4 regions of the Glutamicibacter sp. MCAF14 genome follow, and region 4 is predicted to be linked to each of the others. Evidence: riboswitches for the same ligand, from Rfam matches in the RefSeq annotation. Region 4 holds a riboswitch; each other region holds the start of a gene.
What was found. A riboswitch is a leader RNA that binds a small molecule or an ion and turns the genes downstream of it on or off. The one in region 4 is predicted to bind S-adenosylmethionine.

Region 1: another riboswitch for S-adenosylmethionine. It lies ahead of AB4Y71_RS01315 (acyl-CoA dehydrogenase family protein); the one in region 4 lies ahead of AB4Y71_RS00665 (flavin reductase family protein).
Region 2: another riboswitch for S-adenosylmethionine. It lies ahead of AB4Y71_RS14800 (hypothetical protein); the one in region 4 lies ahead of AB4Y71_RS00665 (flavin reductase family protein).
Region 3: another riboswitch for S-adenosylmethionine. It lies ahead of AB4Y71_RS13925 (OsmC family protein); the one in region 4 lies ahead of AB4Y71_RS00665 (flavin reductase family protein).

What each region holds. Positions count from the first base shown of each region.
Region 1 covers NZ_JBFREO010000001.1:281,159-286,996, reverse strand. Annotated here, with positions in the region: gene AB4Y71_RS01325 (LysR family transcriptional regulator) at 1-627, opposite strand, end outside; gene AB4Y71_RS01320 (acyl-CoA dehydrogenase family protein) at 719-1,948, opposite strand; gene AB4Y71_RS01315 (acyl-CoA dehydrogenase family protein) at 1,974-3,200, opposite strand; SAM riboswitch class I at 3,252-3,342, opposite strand; gene AB4Y71_RS01310 (LLM class flavin-dependent oxidoreductase) at 3,470-4,906, opposite strand; gene AB4Y71_RS01305 (ABC transporter permease) at 4,906-5,838, opposite strand, start outside.
Region 2 covers NZ_JBFREO010000007.1:43,075-48,912, forward strand. Annotated here, with positions in the region: gene AB4Y71_RS14785 (SNF2-related protein) at 1-698, opposite strand, end outside; gene AB4Y71_RS14790 (LOG family protein) at 905-1,975, shown strand; gene AB4Y71_RS14795 (VIT1/CCC1 transporter family protein) at 2,038-3,141, opposite strand; gene AB4Y71_RS14800 (hypothetical protein) at 3,197-3,463, opposite strand; SAM riboswitch class IV at 3,480-3,593, opposite strand; gene AB4Y71_RS14805 (cupin domain-containing protein) at 3,876-4,439, shown strand; gene AB4Y71_RS14810 (hypothetical protein) at 4,577-4,993, shown strand; gene speB (agmatinase) at 5,295-5,838, shown strand, end outside.
Region 3 covers NZ_JBFREO010000006.1:77,388-83,225, reverse strand. Annotated here, with positions in the region: gene AB4Y71_RS13940 (FadR/GntR family transcriptional regulator) at 1-263, shown strand, start outside; gene AB4Y71_RS13935 (SDR family oxidoreductase) at 433-1,203, shown strand; gene AB4Y71_RS13930 (L-idonate 5-dehydrogenase) at 1,217-2,248, shown strand; gene AB4Y71_RS13925 (OsmC family protein) at 2,326-2,877, opposite strand; SAM riboswitch class IV at 2,908-3,029, opposite strand; gene AB4Y71_RS13920 (DEAD/DEAH box helicase) at 3,169-5,838, shown strand, end outside.
Region 4 covers NZ_JBFREO010000001.1:136,258-142,095, reverse strand. Annotated here, with positions in the region: gene AB4Y71_RS00680 (MFS transporter) at 1-191, opposite strand, end outside; gene AB4Y71_RS00675 (ZIP family metal transporter) at 214-957, opposite strand; gene dnaB (replicative DNA helicase) at 1,020-2,375, opposite strand; gene AB4Y71_RS00665 (flavin reductase family protein) at 3,031-3,531, opposite strand; SAM riboswitch class IV at 3,625-3,741, opposite strand; gene AB4Y71_RS00660 (long-chain-fatty-acid--CoA ligase) at 4,117-5,724, shown strand; gene AB4Y71_RS00655 (PaaI family thioesterase) at 5,740-5,838, shown strand, end outside.

The DNA of each region.
Region 1 (5,838 bases), 140 kb from region 4:
CACCAGCTGGTTATCGCGCACCGTGGGAATGTCCAGGGAGACGAAATCGTCGTCGGCCAGCTCGGCCAGCGCGACGGATTTGCGGTTCGCCAGCCGATGATTGCCGCCTACCAGCACATAGGGGCGGCCCGACATCACCCGGCGCCAGGAAACCTGCGGCAGCAGGTGGCGGGTGTGGGTGAGCACCGCATCCAGATGGCCCTTGAGCATGCGCTCCTGCAGCTCGGCGCCGTCGCCTTCCACCAAGGTCACCTGCAGGTCCGGGTGGACATTGGTGAAGCGTTCGCAAATCACCGGGATCCAGAAGGCGGCCAGCGAGGAATAGCAGCCGATCACCAGCGGACCGGAGAGCTTGGTCTGGCGTTCGACAATCAGGTCCTGCACCTCTTCGGCATGGCGCACCAGCGCCCGCGAATCCAGCAGGAAGTCGGTGCCGACAGCGGTGAGCACCACCCCTCGCGCCCGGCGGCGCACCAGCAGCTGGGAGCCGACGGCGCGTTCCAGCTCGTCCATCGACTGCGACATGGCCGCCTGGGAAATATGGCACTGCTTCGCCGCCGCGGAAATGGAGCCGAGTTCCGCTACGGCGACGAAATATTGCAGCTGGCGCAGGGTGTAATTGATCACCCACACAGTCTAGCCAGCGGGCGATACTGCAGCGGCAAAACAGCAGGCCCGGCATCGGCAAAGGACGCTGGACCTGCTGGGGAAATGGAAACTACTTCGAGGCGCCGATCGCCCACACCCGTGGAAGCTCGGTGCCATTGACCGCCAGATCGCCAATCAACCGCGCCTTGAATACCCAAGGGTTGTGGTTGCCGGCGGTACGGGCATTGCGCCAGTGCCGGTCCAGGTTCTTGCTCACGCTCGTGGCGCTGGCAGCCAGCGCATCGAAGGCATGGGTGATGGCGTTGAGCACCAGCGGGGTCAGCACCACCTGCGCCTGGGCGCTGGCGAGTTCGGCGGCGTCATTGGCCGCTTCGTCTGCTTCCGCGCTCGCCTCTCCGGTGTGCAGTGCCAGCGCAGTTTCATAGGCTTCCTGCAATGCTGCCGAAACGCGTTGAACCGTCGCCGCGGCGGCGAAGGATGCAGCGGAGACCTCGCCGATCACCTGCAGCAGCTGCGGATCTTCGGCCGCCACATTGGCCGCTGCATGGCTGAAGGTCCGCTTGCGCGCTTTCAGCTCGGCGGCGAAGTCCCGCTCTGCCGCCTTGGCGGAGCCGGCCAGGACCGCCAGCAGCACCTGCTGGTAGAAGGCGGTCTGGTACTTGAAGCGGGTGTCGAAGTCGATCAGGTCTTCCTCGGCCACAATCGCATCGGTGAAGGTGGAGGTTCCGGTACCCGTGGTGCGCTGGCCGAAGCCATCCCAGTCATCTGCCAGCTCGACACCGGGCTGGTGGCGGTTGACCGCGGCGATCACGCGTTTTCCGGTGTCGGTGCGCTCGGCATAGGTGTCCAGCCAGTCAGCGAAAATCGAGCCGGTGGAATAGTACTTGGTGCCGTTGATCTTGAATCCGCCCTTGCCGTCCGGGGTGACCTTGGTGATCACGTCCCCGACCTTCACCGTTCCAACCTCGGTCCACGAGTTGCCCACCAGTTCACCGGCGGCGAAGCGGGCCAGCCACTTGTCACGACCCGGACCCGGCTCTGCCACCAGCCGATCCTCGACAAACGCGAAGTGCGCGCGCAGCGCCTGGGCGATATTTGAATCAGCGGCCGCGAGCTCCACGAACAACTCGAAGAGTTCGGGCAGGCTCGCCCCGGCCCCGCCGTGCGATTCAGGGACCCGGACTGCGCCGAAGCCGGCGGCAGCCAGGTCGGCCACCGCCTGGTAGGGCAATTCTCCGGTACGGTCGCGTTCGGCAGCGCCCTGCGCGATGTCCGCGAAGAGCGGGTCAAAACGGGCCTTGAGCCCTGCGAGCCGAGTGCCAGTTGCATGTACAGTCATCGTTGAATCCAATCCGTGGGAATTTCTAGGTGTAGAGCGAGAGCGGCTGGGATTCTCCGCGCAGGAAGTACGCGCCGACCTCGATCTTCTTGTAGTCCACCGGGTCATGCAGCGAGTGGGTGCGCACATTGCGCCAATACAAATCCAGGCCCACCGAGCTCGCGGTCGAGGATGATCCGGTCACCTCGAAGACCCGGTTCGCCACCTCGACGCCCACCTCGGTGGAGACCACCTTGGCTTCGGCGATTTCCACCGCCAGCGCCGCCCGCTCGGGCTGGGTGACGTCTCCGGCCTTGGACAGCAGTGCATCGAATTTCCGGCCGAGCTTCTCGACCAGCGCCGCCACTGCGGCGGTGCGGGCCTTGAGCTCCCCGACGGTGCGCTGGAAAATCGGGTCCTGCGAGTAGGTATCTGCCTGCGAGAACAGCCAGGCGTTCTTGCGGCCCAGCAGGATCTGCTTGCCGCGCTCCAGCGCTCCTTCGGCGATGCCCAGGTAGAAGTTGGCGAATGCCAGCTGGATGCCCGGGGTCAGCAAAGTGGACACCGGTTCGTCGGTGACCTCGCCCAGCAGATCCTGCGCTTCGATACGCACGTTGTGGTACTTCAGCGAGTTGGATGCACTGAGTCTCTGTCCCAGATAATCCCAATCATCAACCAGTTCCAAGCCTTCGCGGTCGCGCGGAATGACGAAAGCCAGTATCTGCCCTTGACGCTCTCCTTCGGTGACTTCAGCATTTACCACAATGACTTCACCCACGCCGGAGCCGGTCGAGAAGCGCTTGGAGCCATTCAGGCGGAAACCATCGCCCTCCGGAACGAGGGTCAGCGTTGGATCGACCGGGTTGACCGAGTCGCCCCAAAGCCATCCGCCTTCGACGGTACGTTGCCACCACAGAGCCTGGCATTCCGGGACCGAGTAGAAAGCTATCCCCGACTGGTTCACGTAGTGGTAGGCCAATAGCTGCGAAATGGAGCCATCCGCGGCGGCCAAAATGCGGACTACCTCAAAAGCAGTTTCCCAGTGAGCCCCTGCTCCGCCGCATTCTGCAGGCACCAGAAGGTTCAGCAATCCTGCTTCGCGCAACGCCTGCACTTCGGCGAAGGGCTGGGCGTTCTCGCGATCGCGCTCTAACGCGTCAGTCGCCAGATGCTCAGCCACTTGCTGGGCGACGTCACGCCAATGAGCGAGTTCTGCTTCATCGGCAGTGCCGGTGTATGGAACGCGGGGTAATTGTGTACTCAGGACAGTCATCTTCGTTCTCCTCTTGAGCTATGGATTCCGAAGGATGCAGAAAATTCTGCAGATCCATCGAACCTGGCGTTAGCACTATCTGCGGGAAGCAGACTTGCTGCGGCGTCGCGGAGCCAGGTCTCTCAGCCGCTCTGGATGGGTAGCAGTATCAGTGAAACACCGCAGGGAACATCACGGAAGGAATGCCGTCATCTGGCGGAATATCGTCATTGTTCGACATCTTCAGCGCCCTGCGAATCGGTGAAAGCACCGTCATATTTCCTCATATGTCACCGGGAGCCGAGTACTGCTTCAGGTGTTTGGCTCGCCTTTGACTCTGCTGCCGAGGCCTTTCCTGCATAGGCACCGCGGTAGGCAGCGGCCGGGTGATGGTCAGCTACCCGCGTCTTGCCGGTACCTGCCAAATATTCGCGTAGGGTGTTGCCCTCGTAACCAGCCCATGCCCGTCCGCGCTTTTGCAGTTCGGGAACCACAAGATCGGTGAATTGCTCAAAAGAACCTGGGGTGATCGCGTAGGCCAAATTGATCCCGTCTAGCCCGGACTCGTCCATCCAACGCTCGATTTCATCTGCGACCGTTTCTGCAGAGCCCACGAGCACCGGCCCGATCCCACCCACGCCAAGATAGTCGGCAATGGTGTTTGGGGTCCATTTCTGCTGTGGATTCGCAGTGGTGAAAATCGAGACAGCCGAACGGGCGGCATTGGTTTCCAAATACTGTAGCTCCGCATCGGGTGCATACCGGCTTAAATCAAGACCGGACCAGCCTCCGTAGAACGTCATGGCGCCCTCGCGCGAGGCATAGGACTGGTATTCGCGGTAGAGCTTCTCTGCTTGGGCATCCGAGTCGGCCACCACGGTGGTCATCAGCGCGTAGAACTTGGCTGCGTCCCGGGGCCTGCCCACCAGCTCGAACTCGTCACGGATGGCATCGGTCTGACGGCGGGTGACCGCAGTATTGATCGAATTCAGGAAGATGCCCTCGGCATGCTGCGCCCCAAAACGTCGCCCACGGGAAGAAGCGCCAGCTTGGAAGATCGCTGGAGTGCGCTGGATGGAAGGTTCGGACAGATGAATGCCCGGCACATTAAAGTACTCACCGTGGTGGTTGATCGGGTGCACCTTCGAGGGATTGGTGTAAACACCACGTACGCGATCCTTGATGACTGCGTCTTCTTCCCAGGACCCCTCCCAGAGCTTATAGACCACGTCCATGAACTCATCGGCCACATCGTAACGGGCATCGTGATCCAGCTGACGGGCCAACCCCAGATTGCGGGCCGCTGACTCCAGGTAGCTAGTCACTACATTCCAACCGATTCGTCCACGGGTGAGGTGGTCCAAAGAAGAGAACTTCCGGGCCAGCGCGTAGGGCTGTTCATAGGTCAGCGCGGAGGTCACGGCAAAGCCGAGATTCTTGGTGGCCGCGGCCATGGCTGAAACCTGCATGAATGGATCATTCAACGGCACCTGGTCGGCATCGAGCAGGGCTGGACCGCTGGAATTCTGGTACACGTCATAGATGCCCAGCACATCGGCGAGGAATAGGGCATCAAAGCCGCCGCGCTCCAGTGTCGTGGCCAGTTCCACCCAGTATTCGAGGGTGTTGTACTCATCGGCGCGATTCTGCGGATGACGCCAAAGTCCCGGACTTTGGTGGCTAACGCAGGTCATGTCAAAAGCATTCAGGTGGATGCGCTTGCCCATTATTCACTACTTCCTTTCACGGAGATGGTTCGCGGCTGTTGTTTGACCCCGCGTAGTAACGCGAAGACACCGGTAGCCTTTGGCCCCTTATTACGTCCAAGCACCACGGCTGCGAGCAATATCGCCAGCAGAACCAACCCGCGGGCCAGGTCCTGCCAGAAGAACGACAGACCGATCAGGTTCAGCCCGTTATCCAGTAGGCCGAAGATCACCACACCGATTAGCGTTCCCCCCACGGATACACGCCCGTAACGGCTAATAGTTGCCCCGATAAATACCGCACCGATAGCGTCCATTAAGTAGGCCTGGCCGCTGCCCGGAACATACCCATTGGAACGAGCAGCCAGCACCACTCCTGCGAATCCGGCAATCATCGCGCACAAGAGGTATGCACTGGAAATCAATGCATTAATCCGCAAACCGGAGATTTTCGCGGCGCTCGGCTGCTCGCCAGCCATGGTCAGCTTGCGCCCGTATCGGGTGATCCCAAGCAACAAGGCCACCACGCCTGCAATGGACACGGTGTTGATGATTGCGGCATCAACGTTCAGGAAGTATCCCCTCCCGATCACCGCAAAGCCGTCCGGTACCAGCGGCGCCGACAAGTAAATCGGTGCACCGCCGCTGGTGAGCAACTGTTGCACGCTGGTCCCGACAAACCACACGCTCAGCGTGGCCAGGAAAGCCGGGATCCGCAAGATCACGATCAGTAGTGCGTTCACCAGTCCCACGGCCAGAGCGAACAACAGACCGCCAACCACTGCCACCCAAGCACGATAGCCGTCATGGATTAGCCAAGCGCTGGCCAAAGCACCCAGGTCGAGGGCCACGCCAATGGACAGGTCAATGCCGCCAGCCCGCACCACCAGAGTCAACCCGATAGCGACCAAAGCAAGCAAGGCCACCTGTCCAAGGATCCCAACGAGGTTTCC
Region 2 (5,838 bases), on a different contig from region 4:
TCGCTGCGGGCCATCGAGGCAAAACGGGTAAACCAGTGGTGCTGGGCACGCAGCAAGTTCCAGCCGTACGTCTTGAAGCCTAAGGTCGTCCAGCGAAGCTGGCCGCGAACCCAACGGCCCTCGGTATTGCGCACCATCGGGCGAACACCCAAGCGGAAACGCTTATTGCGGGTCGGGTGGGGGATGGTGCCAGTTGGCATCCACTGTTGCTGCTGGGTGGTGTCCTTTGAATCAAAGAGCAGGAACTGAAGGGCCATCGGCACCACAGCATCGTGCTGGGAACCGAGCAACCCGTCGGCAGGACCAGGTTCGGATTCTTCAAACCAGGAATCTATTTGTTGGGACCAAACGGTGTTCGGCTTTTCTTCCTGAGTCGGCAAAGTTCGCGGCTGTGAAGCGATCTTGTTGGAGATGATGGCCAGTGCGGCGATATGCGAGCAGATGCCAGGCGCGTCGCAGGTGCACTCGCAGGAATCGATCTTCCACTCTTCGTTGTCCAAGCGCACTTGAATCATCGGAGCGTACTCTTCACCGGACTCGGTGACGGTACCTTCGATTTGTTGGGCGTCTTCGTCGAATTCCACGTCAACCACGGAATTTTCTTCTGCAGCCAGGGTTTTTCCGTAGAAGAAAGGCGCGTTGCCCAGAAAAGCCAGTAAATGGCGGGCATCAATGGTTGGTGGAACAGATTCACTCATCCTCTCATCGTTTCACGTTCCGGGCCGTGGTGAAAGTTGAAGAGCTTTTCTGTGAATAATCACTATCTGTGACGTAGCGTGTAGCTATGTCCCAAGTGTGGCCCTACCTTCCAGCACGAGCGGTGAACATAACATCGCTCGTTGAGTTCGATCGGCTTGCAGCCGAGGCGTTGGCATCTCACCGCGCCCGCGGGAAAAATTGGCGCGTGCACCGCGTTGATCTGCGCGAACGGGATACCGTGCTCAATTCCCTGGACCTTTCCGAAGCACTGTTCATTGATTGCCAATATTCCTCCCAAGGCCAGCAGATCGTGCAAGCCACCGGCGGGCTATGCATGAGTTCGGGGTCCGAGCTGCCCTTTGAAACTGGTGCCCGGGATTTGTATTCAGCCGATGAGCTGTACTCGGGAATTCGGACCCAGACCTACGAACACGTGCCTGATGCGAAGATCTACGCGTACTCGCAACAGCATGTCGCGGTGAACGGCAATAGCGATGACAGTGCGCTGTCCAAGACGTTGCATGATCACCATATTGGCCAGGCGCTGGTCTCAGCGGTGTATGAAGGCATGTTCCAGGACACTCCGATCATCGGGGTGATGGGCGGCCACGCGATGAACCGCGGCACTGTCGAGTACGCGCGAGCTGTAGAGCTGGGGCGGATGATTACCCGGGCGGGCTATGCGGTGGCTACCGGCGGTGGGCCTGGCGCAATGGAAGCGGCCAATGCTGGAGCGTGGTTGGCTGACTATGAACCAGAGGACATCACTACGGCGTTGCGGATGCTGGCCGAGGCGCCGGATGCGATTCACCAGCGTACCGGTTGGGCAAGAACCGCGTTGATGGTCAAAGAACGCTTCCCCAGCCAGCGCCAGTCCCTTGGCGTGCCGACCTGGTTTTACGGTCATGAGCCGCCGAACCTGTTCGCCACCGGGATTGCCAAGTTCTTCACCAATTCCATTCGCGAAGCTATTTTGCTGGAGCAATCCAATGGAGGGCTGGTTGTCCTGCCAGGGGCCGCTGGCACGGTGCAGGAAATCTTCCAGGACGCCTGCGAAAACTATTACGCCACTGGGGCCCGAGTGGTGCCGATGGTGCTCATTGGCAAGGACTACTGGACCAAGGACCTGCCGGCGTGGCCGTTGCTGCAAGCACTGGCCAAGGAGCGGGTCATGGAGCAGAAGATCGCGCTAGTGGATACGGCCGAAGAAGCCATGGCGTTCATCGAATCCATGACGACGCTGCGCCGGCGCACCCGGCATCCACAGGGTAGCTGAATGAGGCATGGAAAATGCTGGTACAGACGAAGCTGTACCGGCATGCACAAGGTGTCGGGCCGCTAGCTGACGCTGACGTCGAAGATCAGGCCCAAGCAATAGGTGACGGCAGCCGCTCCCCAGCCGATGGCCAGCTGGCGCAGGCCTCGTTTGAATGGGGACGCGCCGGAGAGCAAGCCGACGATGCCGCCGGTAATCATCAAGGCGATGCCAACCAGCACCACGGAGACGATGACTGCGCTCAGGCCGGATAGGCCGAAGATATAGGGCAGGATCGGCACAATAGCGCCGGACGCAAAAAGGAAGAACGAGGTAGTGGCCGCTCCGGTCGCCGATCCCAGCTCTTCATGTTCCTTTTCAAGTTCTGCGCTGCGGCCTTCTGGGTTCAACGAGAAGCCGGGATTGCAGTCACAGGAGAACATGCCCATGCGTTCGGCCGCACGGTGCTCGGCATCCTCATCGCTCATTCCTCGGGCCTTGTAGATCAGCAGCAGCTCGTTGGCATCGAGGTCCAGGTTCGGGGCTGCAGTGAGCGTGACCTGGGTTGGGCGCGAAGCGGTCAGCAGCTCGCGCTGGGAACGTACTGAAACGTATTCGCCAGCGGCCATGGACAGCGCACCGGCCAGCAAACCAGCAACACCGGAGAACAGCACGAAGGTTGCCGAGACACCGGTGGCGCCGATACCCATGATCAGCGCCAGGTTGGAAACCAGCCCATCGTTGGCACCGAAGACCGCGGCGCGGAAGTTGCCTGAAAGACGTGCGCGGCCAGCGGTAGCCAGCGCACGGACTACTTCCTCGTGGACCTGTTCGTCGGCTGCCATCTGTGCGGTGGCATCTTTGTCATCACGGTAGGGGGAGCTGCTTTCCGAGCGCTGGGCCATGGCCAGCACGAACACCGAGCCCAAGTGCAGTGCTAGGAAACGCAGCATGGTTCGGCGCAAGGATGGACGAACGTCTTTGACGTGTCCGCCGAGCTTGGTCCGCCAGTGTTCTTCGTGGCGTGCTTCGGCTTCGGCCAGGCCTAAGAGGATCTGCCGTTCCTGCCCGGTTTTCTTCTCCGCGAGGGCACGGTAGATGGCGCCTTCGGCGATTTCGTCGGCGAGGTATTGCCGCCATCGCTTAATCTGAGTTTTGCTGGGTTCGCTTGCTGAGTGCTGTGACATCGTGAAGATGACTCTCCTGGTACATGGAGTTTCCCAATGAAACCCGTGGGTCGGATCAGCTACCCAGTTTAGTCAGGGCTCCGTTGCTTGGGAATTTGGCAAGGCTAAAAGCAAATTTCTTGCCTGCAGGATCTGCGATTGCTGGCACTACGAGCAGCAAATTTGATGTTTCCGGGTCGAAGATCGGCCGTCTCGCGCACCGGGCAAGGAGTCGTTCAAGCCGCAGCGGATCCGCTACATATCGGATATGCCAGTGGCCTTCGGCTTTGAACTGCACCTGTCCGGTCTGGCGGTCGATGATTGGCAGGATTGGATACGTCATGGGGCTGCATCTCTCTGGCGAGCTCTTGCCCGTGCAACTGTTGATGCGCGGACCGCTTCCTCATCCGAACCACCCATGAACTTGGGGTTGGTGTGCGGCCAGTCGGAGCTTGGCGCCGCATCTCGTGAAGCAACAATTCTGATGCTACTGCCGGGGTGAGGACTTGAAGAAGTCATGGGGCGAAATATGACTGCCGCTTCGCTGCTGGAACCAGATGCAGTCGGCACACCAGGCCACCGAGCTGTTCACGACTCATAGGCCGTTCCCTAGGCATCTTCGGTGGGGTGAACGGGGCAGAAAGAATGCCGATAGAGATCACCGCGTGTTTACCATTGGTAAACTTGCTCCGCAGGCCTTGAAACCGAAATGGATTGGGCTTTGCCGCTATGAGAATCGTCGATGGAGCCAAACGATGAAAACCTTGCCAGTTGAACCAACCGGTGCAGCGATCAACATTGGCGCGCGGCTGCGCGGGGTGCGCCAAACCCAGCGCATGACCATTGACCAAGTCGCCGAGCTTTCGGGACTGACCAAGGGCTTCCTCTCACGCGTCGAGCGCGACCTGACCAGCCCGTCGGTCTCGACCCTCTTGCGGCTGTGCGAAGTACTGAGCATTGAAGTCGGTACGCTCTTTGAAGTTCCGGAAACCAAACTTGTGCGTTTGGAGCAGGCTCCTCGCGTTTCCCTCGGCGGTGATGGCATCACGGAGCAGCTGGTTACGCCTCGCAGCGAAAAGCGGGTGCAGATGATCCGTGCCGAGATCGCGCCGAAGGGCACCGGCGAAGCGGAACTGTATTCGGTGGATTGCGAGCTGGAAGTGCTGCATGTGATTGCCGGCAGGTTCGTGCTCGTATTACCTGATCAACGAGTGGAACTCGAAGCTGGCGACACTATAACTTTCCCCGGCCGTGAGCCGCACAGCTGGGAGAACGAGTCCGACCAGATCGCCGTGGTTACCTGGACGCTGATTCTCTAGTTGTCCGTCTCCAGCTTCTGTTCTGGAGGTGGGACAGTCCCTGCACAGCCTTGCGTTGGCTGATGGGCCGGCAAACCGCGTATTCTAGAAGCATTGCGTTGATTTGGGCGCTGGGATCGATAAGTGATGGGAGAGGTGTGAAAACAGGGGAACCGACCACAACGCATGACCAATTGCGCAGCATCAGCTGGTGGGCTTCGATACTTTTCGGTGTCCTTGTCGGCACCACCCTGACCTGGATCCGCACCCAGCGCAATTTCTTTTTCATCGGCGCTGCGATTCTGGCGATCGTGATCGTGACCATCGGGGTGCGCACGATTCGCCGCCGCGCACGCTTCCCACTGATGGCCCAAGCTCATACCTCGTGGGTCTACATGTTGTGGACCGGGGTCTTGCTGATCTTGGCTGGACCAGTTCAGCTGGTGTACGTAGCCGATGATCTTTCTGAACTGACTATCAAGTCACTGATCATGTCCGCAGGTTTTTGCCTAGGTATCCATGAGGTCGATCGTGCGCTGGTTAAAGCCAGCAAGAAGCACTCTGACGAGAGCTGACCATCTTCATTGGGCGAAATAGCCTGAAATATAGTCAAAACTCCAAGACTTTGGCACCACGCGCTGGAAGTGCTTGCCCAGCAGAATCGTAGTGCTGCCAGCTGAACGCCAAGAACATAGTTGAAGCGAACGCCGCCACCCAATCCCGGGTGGCGGCGTTCGACATTTCTCCTGGATTCTTGTGGCGGAGGAAGCCTGATCTTGACGTGATCCAGCAGACAAAATAGCATAATAGAAAACTGAAGTTTCGTATTAGACAACTCTGGCTTTTGTGCTGTTGTGTCTTGGGGAGGAAGTTGCGATGAAGGAAATCCGTATCGAGGAAAATGGTCGTCTAGGGCCCATCAATGCTGCGATGATTCCGCGCTATGCAGGAGGCGGCACCTATGCCCGGCTTCCACGACTGGACCAAGTGGAGAAAGCCGACATCAAGATTGTCGGAGTGCCGTTTGATACCGGTGTTTCCTATCGTCCCGGTGCCCGCTTTGGTGCCAACCACGTACGTGAATCCTCGCGCCTGATCCGCCCCTACAACCCGGCGACAGATACCTCGCCGTTTGCGCAGAGCCAGGTGGCTGACGCAGGGGACATGGCGGTTAACCCGTTCAATATCAATGAGGCCATTGAAACCATTGAACACGAGGCACTGGAGCTGACCAGCGATGGCTCCACCCTCGTCACCGTTGGTGGCGACCACACCATCGCGCTGCCCTTGCTGCGTGCCGCTTCGCAGCGCGCTGGAGCACCAGTTGCCATGCTGCACTTCGATGCGCACCTGGATACGTGGGATACCTACTTCGGCGCTGAATATACGCACGGCACTCCGTTCCGCCGTGCTGTTGAGG
Region 3 (5,838 bases), on a different contig from region 4:
ACCGCATTGACGCCGAGTTCCACGTGCTCCTGGCCTCCATGGCCGGGAATTCGGTGGTTGAATCCATGATGGAATCCCTGCGAAACTCGATCAGCGACTACGTCTCCGACTCGGTGCCCAGCGACGAGGCCTGGCAGCCGGTGGTGCGCGTGCTGCGCCGCCAGCACAAGGCCATCCACCACGCCTTTGCGACGAACCAGCGCGAGCGGGCAGCCCAACTGCTCGAAGAGCACATCAACTGGTTCTACTCGCAGACCCGCTAGCGCCAACAGCTACTTCGACCGTATAAGTCGGACTTTATTGCCCCTCGACCCTTATATATCTGATATATTCTGGGACAGCGACGGGGCTACTTTTTCGGATGCAACAGCAGGTTCATATCGCAGGTCAGTTCCCGTCGATTTACCATCGAGACTTCTTGCGAGGGAATTCATGAGCCAACTTTTTGACCTGTCCGGACGACTGGCCTTGGTCACCGGGTCCTCCCGCGGCATTGGCCGCGAACTTGCTAAAGCACTGGCCGATGCCGGTGCCACCATCATCCTGCACGGCCGCGATGCGCAAAGGCTTGACAAAACGGCCGCCGAATTCGCCGCCTGCTACGGCGCAGAAAGAATCCATAGCGTCTGCTTCGATGTCACCGATGACGCTGCTGTGCGCGAGAATATCGCCGCCATCGAAAAGACCATCGGCCCCATCCGCATTCTGGTGAACAACGCAGGCATCCAGCACCGCGTGCCTATGCTGGAACTGGAAGTCGCCGACTGGCAGCGCGTGATCGATACCAACCTCACCAGCGCCTTCTTAGTAGGCCGAGAAGTCGCACATGGCATGGTAGAACGCGGCGAAGGCAAGATCATCAACATCTGTTCGGTGCAAACCGACCTGGCCCGACCCACCATCTCCGCCTACACCGCGGCCAAGGGCGGACTGCGCAATCTCACCCGCGCCATGACCGCAGAATGGGCCGGAGCAGGACTTCAGATCAACGGCATCGCACCGGGCTATATCCACACCGAAATGACGCAGAATCTGGTGGATGACGAGAAATTCAACTCCTGGATCCTGGGCCGCACCCCGGCTGGCCGTTGGGGAACCGTCGAGGACCTGGCAGGCCCAGCAGTGTGGTTGGCCTCGGGTGGATCGAACTACGTGAACGGGCAAACCATTTTCATCGACGGAGGCATGAGCGTTGTCGTCTAGCACCCTGTCCAACATGACCTTGGCCGTCGTGGCGCACGCGGCCGGGGACCTGCGCATCGAGCAGATCGAGCTGCCAGCACCGGCAGCAAATGAGGCACGCGTAGCCATTGCCTACGGAGGCATCTGCGGATCGGACCTGCACTACTGGAGCCACGGAGCCGCTGGGGAATCCATCCTCAAGGCCCCGATGGTTCTGGGGCACGAGATCGTCGGCACCGTCATCCAGGCTGCCGCCGACGGCAGCGGTCCGCCAGCCGGAACCAAAGTTGCGGTGCACCCTGCAACACCAGGGGAGACCGGGGAACCTTATCCGGAGGCCTGCCCGAACCTTTCACCGGGATGCACCTACCTGGGCTCGGCTGCCCGCTACCCGCATACCCAGGGCGCCTTTGCGCGCGAGGTGAATCTGCCCTCCCGGATGCTTCGCGAACTGCCTGCCGGACTGTCGCTGCGCGACGCTGCGCTGGCCGAGCCAGCCGCAGTGGCTTGGCACGCGGTATCGCGAGCCGGCGAGGTTGCCGGCAAGAAGGCGTTGGTCATTGGCGCTGGCCCGATCGGAGCGCTGGCCGTGGCCGTGCTCAAGCGTGCCGGAGCCGAAGAAATCATCGCGGTGGACATGCACGATAAGCCGCTGGAAATTGCCAAGGAACTGGGTGCCACATCCACCTTGCGTGCCGATGACCAGGATGCAATTGCCAAGGTGAACGCCGATGTGGTGATCGAGGCCAGCGGCAATTACCGCGGATTGGCCTCGGCGGTGCGCGGTGCTGTGCGCGGCGGGCGCGTGGTCATGGTCGGGTTGCTGCCTTCGGGAGAGCAGCCTGCACTGATTTCCCTGGCGATTACCCGCGAGCTGGAACTTGCCGGGTCCTTCCGCTTCAACGGCGAAATCGACCAGGTGCTTGCTGCCCTGGCCGATGGCTCATTGCAGATTTCCGCGGCGGTAACCCACGAATTCCCGGTGGCCGAGGGCCTCGAAGCCTTTGAAACAGCCAAGAATTCTTCGAAGTCCGGCAAGGTCTTGCTGAACTTCCTCGGGAAGTAGCCCGCCTTTACCGCAAGTGCGCCGCCGCAGCCCCGAAGCCAGGGCTCGCGGCGGCTACTTGTTTGGTTTAGCGGACGTTAATTGGCCGCTGCAATGCTCACCGCGGTACGCACCGGTACCGGGTTGGCGAACAAATCCAGCACGGGGCAGTGGGCGTCCACTGCCTGGCGCAGCTCCTCATAGCGTTCGGCCGATTCCGGGCCGGCAATCTGGATGTCCAGATCCACAGAGGAGAAGCTCGGACGGATGGCCTTGTCGATGCCGAACAGGCCGCGGACATCGAGGTGGCCATTGGCCACAATCTTCACGTCGTCCACCTGGATGCCAAGGTTCTGGGCATACAAGCGGTAGACCACGACTTGGCAGGAAATGAGTGCGCCCAGCGCGTATTCCACTGGGCTGGCGGCCACGTCGTTGCCACCCAATGCGGCAGGCTCATCGACCTGGAAGGAATGCTTGCCGGACACAATGTTGCTGGCTACCGAATCGAAGCCCTCGCCTTCGACGGTGAACGTCAGCTTGGCGCTTTGCGGGGCGGCTGAAATGCGTTCGCCCCAGCCATGGCCTGCTTCTTGCAGGCGCTGGGCGCGGTCCTCGGAAATGCTGAGGGTAGATGCTGCGTTAGTCATGGGAATTAATCCCCTTTCTGGCGCAAGGGGCGCCATCGCTTACGCACCTTGGCGGTCAAGATGCGTCGAATCTTCACCTGGGGCACCCCGCACAATGACGAAGGAGGGTTGCCGTCCACTCAGCCAGGGCTCAAGCAGTGGAACTCGTGATTCAATGGTTCTTTTCTACCGGCCACGTTGCCTGTGAGTAAAGGGCGGGGTAACTTTTCTTCACTAAGCATCTTGTCGGGGAGCTGGCTAAGATGGAATTTAGCTTTCGGGCATCTACTGCACGATCAATGAACGGCGAGTATGGAATTCCAGCTGACACTTTCTGCGGCCCAGACCCTGGTGACCGAATCCGAATACGACTTGGGCCAGTTCCTGTGCGATTCCGGAAAAGTGCAGATTGCCAACCGGGTCATGCAACCCGGCTCCACCCGCATCTCCGGCATGGTGCTGCGCGATTCGGTGATGGCCCAGCTGGAAATCACCGAGGGCAATATCAGCTTCAGTAGCTTTTGCGGGAAGCACCCAGGTGTGCAGTCTTGTGAAGATGTCGCCGCCTTGCTCATCGAGGTGACCACCGAAGAGGACCAAGGCTTCTACGTTTCTGATTCCGGGGTGGACCCCCACGCGTGGAAACGCAACAGCAAGCCGCAGTGGGAACGCACCTTGGACCGGTTGCTTCCAACTATTGTTGATGAACCGCTGGCAGCCGAAGAACCGCTGGGACTGATCCTCAAGGTGATCAGTGAACCACGCTACGGCGGAGAAGACGCTCTGAGCCTGCAAGCCCGCCCAGCCCGACAGGGCACCAAGAGCCCGTGGATCCAGACCGGGGTCAGCTGGCGCAGCGTGGCCTTCGACGCGCGATTTTCCAAGAAGCAGCGCCGTGCGCTGGTTGAACTGGACCGGCTGCGCGAGCACGTAGAACAAGATACCTACCGCCATTCCTGGGATCCCAAGGACTGGATCTCGCTGATGAACCTGCCCGGCCAGGACCTGCTGGATGCCTTTGAATCCCTACGCGAAGCCGGGGTGCAGATCGTCAACGGCGGTTCAGCGGCCAAAGTGCCAGTAGAGTTCAGCGAGCAGCCAGCCCTGGCCCATGTGGATTTGCGGCGCGGTGAATATGGGCTGGTCATGAAAGGCAAACTGCGTGGACCAAGGGCAGAGCATACCTACCTGCTGCCGATAGGCAACCCTCCAACCTTGCTGGCCTATGCCTCCAGCCCCTTGCCGAAGTCGAAGCAAATCGGTTTGGCACTATTTGCTGAACCGGTGACGAAGGAACTGGCGACATTCATTGAATCCGGAGCGCAAACCGTTCCGCAGCAAAGCATCGGGCTTTTTGAACAACAGCATCTGGACCGGTTGCGCCTCATGGCACCGTTGAAAAGCGAAGATGAAAGCTACCCGATTCCGGTTCCAGCACGTCCTAGCCTCAAGGTCTGGTTGGAGAGCATCCAAACTCCACTAACCGTGCGCTATTCGTGGGAATACACCAGCAAGGGACCGCGCCAGCGTGCAGTCGAAAAGGAGATCGCCGATTCGGTCCAGGACAAGCTCGGTGCCCAGGCTTCCTTGGGCCAACTGACTTCTTCGGGTATTTTCCCGTCCAAGAAATTCACCACCTCCGAGTCCATCGAGTTCTTGGTCTACGCCTTGCCACTGCTGGCCGAGCATCCCGATGTGGTCATTGAAGAGCAGAACAGGCTCCCGAAGTACCGGATCAATCATGAGCCAGCCACCGTCAGCGTTGAAGCTGGGGAAAGCACCGGAGACTGGTTCGACCTGTCGGTGGTAGTGCTTATCGATGACATCAAGGTTCCGTTCGCCCAGTTGCTGGAGGCCTTGACCAAGCAAGACGAATACCTCATCTTGGATGACCTGACGGTCATCCCGATTGCTGGTGCCGACTTCACTCAGCTGCGCCAGCTGATCACGGAAGCCGGGGAACTGGGCACGGTCCAAGGCGAAACAATTCGCATCCATAAGTTGAGCATCGACTGGTGGCAGGAACTGGTAGATCTGGGAATTATTGAAGCCCAGCACAACCAGTGGCTGCAGACCATGAAAGAGCTGGACGGCAACGAGCAGATGCAGCCGGTCGAGCTAGCGGAGTCCTTCAACGCCCAGCTGCGTCCTTATCAGAGCCATGGCCTGTCGTGGCTGAACTTCCTGCGCGTCCACGGTCTGGGCGGTGTGCTGGCCGACGACATGGGGTTGGGCAAGACAGTTCAGCTTCTGGCTTGCCTTGAACAAGCCCGGGTTGAAGATCCAGCGCAGAAGTTCTTGGTGCTGGCCCCGACCTCGGTGGTGGGCAACTGGATCAATGAAGCGCAGCGCTTTGCGCCTCAGATGAGCGTCACCGGCATAACCTCGACGGCTAAGAAGAGCGGACAGAGCATCACCGAGCAGATCGGCGACGTCCAGCTGGTCGTCACCAGCTATACGATCTTCCGCCTGGCCTACGAAGATTTTGAAGCCGCCGGTTTCAGCGTGATGATCATGGATGAGGCGCAGCAGCTGAAGAACCACGCTTCCAAGGGCTATAAGCAAGCACGCCAGCTGCCGGTTCCGTGCAAATTCGTGGTCACTGGTACCCCGATGGAAAACAACCTCTTGGAACTGTGGGCGCTGGTCTCGCTGGCAGCACCGGGCCTGCTGGGCGGGGCGAAATCCTTCAAGGATAACTACCAGAAGCCAATTGCCGACGGGGACCAGCAACGGCTTGAACGGTTGAAGAGCCGCCTGCGTCCGTTCGTGCTGCGCCGCACCAAGGAGCAGGTCGTTCCAGAGCTTCCAGCCAAGACAGAACAGGTGCTGGAAGTTGAATTGGAGCCTGGGCATCGCAAGGCTTATGACCGCCGTTTCCAACGGGTACGCCAAGAAGTTCTGGGCTTGGTTGATGACGTGGATTCGAACCGATTCAAGATCCTGCAATCGCTGACCCTGCTGCGCCAGCTTGCCTTGGAC
Region 4 (5,838 bases):
GCGAAGGCCAAGGCGAAGTAGCGTTCACCCTCCAGCAGTTCGCTGACCATTGGCATCACGGTGGTAACAGCCATGGATTCAAAGGCAACTAGGAATACGAGCACGAACATGCCAAGGGTGGTGGCAAGGTATGGCGGTGCGTAGATTGTCTGGGTTTCAGACGCAGAAGAGCTGCTGCTTTTCAGTGGCATTGAACCATGATCTCAGGTTTGCTCAGCCTCCGGTAACGTGCAGGCTGAAGGCGGCGAGGAATCCCGTGGTGACCAGCAGTCCGGTGTAGTCGTGCTCCGCGGCATAGGCTTCGGGAATCATGGTGTCGGCAATCATCGTCAAGATGCCGCCGGCGGCCACGGCGGTGGCGAAAGCCAGAACCTCTCCGGGCATGGATTCGAGCAGCAGCGCGCCAAGGAACGCAGAGATGCCGCAGCAGATCGCGATCGATCCCCACAGGGCCGCCACCGAGGAGCCTTTTCGCCCCGCGCCTTTCATCTGCGCGGTGCTGGCTAGTCCTTCCGGGACGTTTGAAATGAAGATCGCGATGAGCATGGCCGGGTTGATCGCCGAGCTGGCCACCACGGTCAAGCCCAACGCTACCGATTCAGGAATCCCGTCAATCAGCGCACCGACAGCCAGATCGCTTCCAGCGGATTCATCCGCACCGCCCGTGCCCTTCTTTGCCCGGCGCCGCTTGGTCCGCCAGTCAAGGAGCCGGTTGGCCCCGAAGTACAGCAGGGCACCAGCGATGACTCCGATGAGCGTAGCGGCCAGGCCACCGGTCGTATAGGCCTCCAGCACCAGCTCGAAGGTCAACGCGCTGATTAGCACGCCTGCGCCGAAAGCCATGATGGCGCTGACCCAGATCTTGGGAATCTTCAGCCACCACGCCGCCGCCGAGCCCAGCAACAGGGCCGAGCCGGCCACCGTTCCCCACAGCAAAGCCTGCATAGAATCGAACATGGCACCCACTATAGCCAGCAATCAGCTGGCTATAGTGGGTGCCATGCAAGTCCTGACTGGGATTAACCCTCGTTGGACATGTTGTTGAAGCGCGAGTAGTGGCCCTGGAAGGCCACCGTAATGGTCTTAGTCGGACCTGCACGGTGCTTAGCGATAATTACGTCTGCTTCGCCCGGACGGTTTTCCTTGTCGTAGACGTCGTCGCGGTGCAGCAAGATCACCATGTCGGCGTCCTGCTCGATCGAGCCCGATTCACGAAGGTCCGAGATCATCGGCTTCTTATCAGTACGCTGTTCCGAGCCACGGTTCAGCTGCGAAAGTGCAATCAGCGGAACGTCGAGTTCCTTGGCCAGCAGCTTGAGGTTACGCGAGAATTCGGAAACTTCCTGCTGGCGTGATTCCACGCGCTTGCCCGAGCTCATCAGCTGCAAGTAGTCCAAGACAATCATGCGCAACTCATTGCGCTGCTTCAGGCGACGGCACTTGGCGCGGATTTCCATCATGGACATATTCGGAGAATCATCGATGAACAACGGGGCTTCGTTCAATCGACCCATCGTGGTGGCAATTTTGGTCCACTGGGCATCCTCGACAGAACCCTTGCGCAGATCTTGGAGCTGGATAGATGCTTCGGCGGAGAGCAAGCGCATCGCAATTTCATTGCGGCCCATTTCCAAGGAGAAGAAGACGGTAGCCATATTGTGCCTGATGGCAGCCGAACGGGCGAAGTCCAAGGCGAAGGTCGACTTGCCCACTGCAGGACGTGCGGCGATGATGATCATCTGGCCGCCCTTGAGTCCCTGGGTCAGTTCATCGAATTCGTAGAATCCGGTAGGTACGCCGGTAATGCCGTCACCAGCATTCGCCGCATTCTCAATTTCATCGACCGTATCTTCGATGATGTCCGAGAGGCGCACGTAGTCTTCACTGTTGCGGTTTTCGGCAACCTTGTAAACCTCTGCCTGGGCTTCGTTGACGATGGCGTCAACTTCACCATCTGGCGAATAACCCATCTGGACAATGCGGGTACCTGCGTCGACCAATCGGCGCAGCACAGCACGTTCACGCACGATTTCTGCGTAGTACCCTGCGTTGGCTGCAGTTGGAACCTGCTGGATGAGGTTATGCAGGTATGCTGCACCGCCAATGCGTGAAATCTCTCCGCGCTTGGTCAGCAAGTCGGCAACTGTCACCGCATCAGCTGGTTCGCCGCGACCATAGAGGTCAACAATCGCCTCATAGATGGATTCGTGGGCCGGGCGATAGAAGTCGGTGCCACGGATGGCTTCGACCACATCAGCAATGGCGTCCTTGGAGAGCATCATGCCGCCGAGGACCGACATTTCGGCCTCAACATCCTGTGGCGGCTTACGCCCTGCGTCGGATTCTCGTCCTTCATAAACCGGCTCAGCACTCATTGCAGACACTTCCATCCCTATTGACCCGCTGAGAAAAATTCTCCCTGCCTCATGGCAACGCTCCATCATGTCAGTCGACACGGACATTTGGATATTAAGCGCCTGTGGATATTTCTCTCCCAAAGCCAACAGTAGGGGTGTTATTAACAGGCGTAAACCTCATTATCCACAGAATATGTGGATAACCACGCTGTACCTGTGGACGTCCCTGTTCACTGTCTGGGGAGAACTCTGTGGATTACCCCACTTTGCACCCATCAAAATAGATTTGACTAGGCTTTTTCGGTTTACACACCTGTGGACAGAAAGTATATTCATTGAAGGTCACGGCATCACGCCCAGAGTTATCAACACCCAAAATCACCCAGTTTCCGGGGTTTTTCGCTCCTTGTGCACATTTCCCCACCCCCAGTCCACAGTTCTGTGGATATCCTTGTGGATACTCGAAGTTTCACAAAACCCTTAGTCATCCCGGATTAAATTCATCCGAATACGTCAAAACCGTGAATAGTCCACAATCGGCGGCCCTCGTATCCCAGGGTCCGGTGGATAACTTATTGTGCGTAACGATGAGGCGAACAGGCGCGCGCTTAAAACAAACAGCGCCGACTGGATCAACTAAATGAACCAGCCGGCGCTGAAAGCTAAGAGAGTTTTATACCAGTTCAGGAACTGGCAGCGAGTGGAACTGCGAATCATGGAAGATCTGTGGCAGGTGCCCTGAGGTGCGGTGCCCATGAACTTCCAAAAGAACTACCCAGTGATCGCCTGCTTCGACTTCGTTGTAGATTGAGGTCTCCAGCCAAAGCGTGGAATCGTCAACAAAGAGCGCACCCTGATCTGTGCCGGTGGTTTCGATACCGCGGAATCGATCGCCATTCTTCGAAGCAATCTGCGCGCAAACACCTTCATTGCGTTCACTGAGCACCGAGACACCAATGCGACCAGCGTCGCGCAGCTTGGGCCAGGTGTTCGAGGATTTCTGCACCGCGAACATTACCAATGCAGGTTCAAGGGAAACGCCAACGGTAAACGATGAAGCGACAATGCCGGTCTTCTCGCCGTCCAATTCAGCACAAAGGGCGGCTACGCCCGAGGGATGCTGAGCGAACACCTTGCGTAGGGTCAACGGGTCAAGTTCAAGATTCAATGACATGGCTCGATTCCTTCGGTCTTGCCCACCGCGCAGTAGCTCGTAAGCTAAGGCTTCTTGTTACCCGAAGCCGCTTGAGCTGATATCCCGCGCCGTGTGCGGTACTTGTTCCAGCACATTTTGTGTGGAACCGAATCCTCACCTGGAGCACCCCACTACCGTTGAGAGGGTTGCCGATCAGCAAGCCAGGGCTTATAGCTGATGCTCTTGATTCTGATTAAAACGATATGGCCCATGACGAAGAAGCGTCAAACATTTCACTTCGCAAATCGCAATATTTAAAGAAATGTTCGATTCAACCCATCACTAGCGCGCATTTGGCAGTCTTTTATTCGTTGAATGACGTTGTCGCTAGAACCTTCCGGCCGACGAGCGCAGCAAGGCCCCGCGACCGCCGAATCGGCATGAGATCAGCATTCTTCCGGAAACTAGAGCCCTGCCGCGAATTCCCTACCGCCCACCGTAATGAAACTTGGTTTCTCCGCATGACGCCGAGGTTCATGCCATTATTGGTCACAGAGTGCGTTGAGTCACACTCCTGCTTAATGTTGACCGTACCCGCGATGACGATTGAGGAATAGCCACACCATGGTAGAGATTCAGGCCAACCATTCAGAATTGACCCCACTGCGCTTCCTGGAACGCACCGCCGAGGTCTACCCGAATAAAAGCGCCGTCATCCATGGAACCCGCAGCTATTCCTATAACGAGTTCGAAGCACGAGTGCACCGCTTTGCCCAAGCGCTCAAAGCACGCATTGAGCCCGGTGACCGCGTCGCCGTCCTGGCGCCGAACACTCCAGAGATGCTCATGGCGCACTACGCCGTGCCGCTGGCCGGTGGCGTGCTCATTGCCCTGAACACCCGGCTTTCGGCCCACGAACTGCAGTACATCGTTGATCATTCTGAGGCGAAGCTGATGCTCGCCGATACCGAACTGCTGGAAAACGCCAAGACCCTGCGCCGGGAGAACCCGACGCTGGATGCCCTCATCGAGATCACCGATGACCAATATGACGGAGCACGCCCAAACGTCCAGGTCGATGCCACCCTGGATGAGCTGCTGGCCGAAGCCTCCGATGAAAAGCTTCCCTACGCGATCGCTGACGAACGGGCCCCGATCACCCTGAACTACACCTCGGGCACCACCGGCAAGCCCAAGGGCGTGCTCTACTCGCACCGCGGCAGCTACCTGAACTCCTTGGGCGAAGCGCACCACCAGGGCTTCACCGCACAAACCCGCTACTTGTGGACTCTGCCGATGTTCCACTGCAATGGCTGGTGCACCCCGTGGGCGGTCACGGCGGCCGGTGGCACCCACCTGAGCCTGCGCGGGTTGCGAGAAGATGCTGTTTGGGATGCCATCGAGAATCTGGGGACCACCCACCTGTGCGGCGCCCCGACCGTCTGCTCCATCATCGCCGACTCCACCCGCGCCCACCAGCTCGATTCCCCGCTGCGCATCACCACCGCAGGCGCTCCCCCGTCACCGGCAATCATCTCCAAGCTGCAAAAGCTGGGCATCGAGGTCGTCCACGTCTATGGGCTCACCGAGGTCTACGGCCCGTACACGGTCTGCGAGTACCAGGATGAATGGGATGAGCTCGATGGCCCGGGCCGGGCCGCGAAACTGGCACGCCAAGGCGTTGGCATGATCACCGCCGAGTCCGCGCGCATTGTTGATGAGAACATGAACGATGTTCCGGCCGATGGGCAGAGCATGGGTGAAATCGTGCTGCGCGGCAATAATGTCATGATCGGCTACTACCGCGACGAAGCCGCCACCGCCCAAGCTTTCCATGGCGGCTGGTTCCACACCGGAGATCTGGGCGTCATGCACCCGGATGGCTACATCCAGGTGCGCGACCGTGCCAAGGACATCATCATTTCCGGCGGCGAGAACATCTCCACCATCGAGGTGGAGCAGGCGCTGGCCTCGCACCCGGACGTGCTGGATCTGGCAGTAATCGGCATTGCCGACGAGAAGTGGGGCGAACGTCCGGTGGCTTATGTCATCCGCGCCAGCGGATCCACCCTGGATGCCCAAACGCTGATTGAATTCGCCCGCGAAAAGCTGGCCGGTTTCAAGGTGCCAAGAACCATTCTGTTCCCGCAGGATCTGCCGCGCACTTCCACTGGTAAGGTGCAGAAGAATGTCTTGCGCGCCCAGGTGCTCGAAGACAGCACGTCGAACTAGCCCGAGGATCACCAATTGGAAAACACTGCACCGCGGATTCCCAACAAGACCAGCCGCTTCACCGAAAGCATCGGTTTGGAATTCGACGAAATCACGGCCACGGAAGTACGCGGC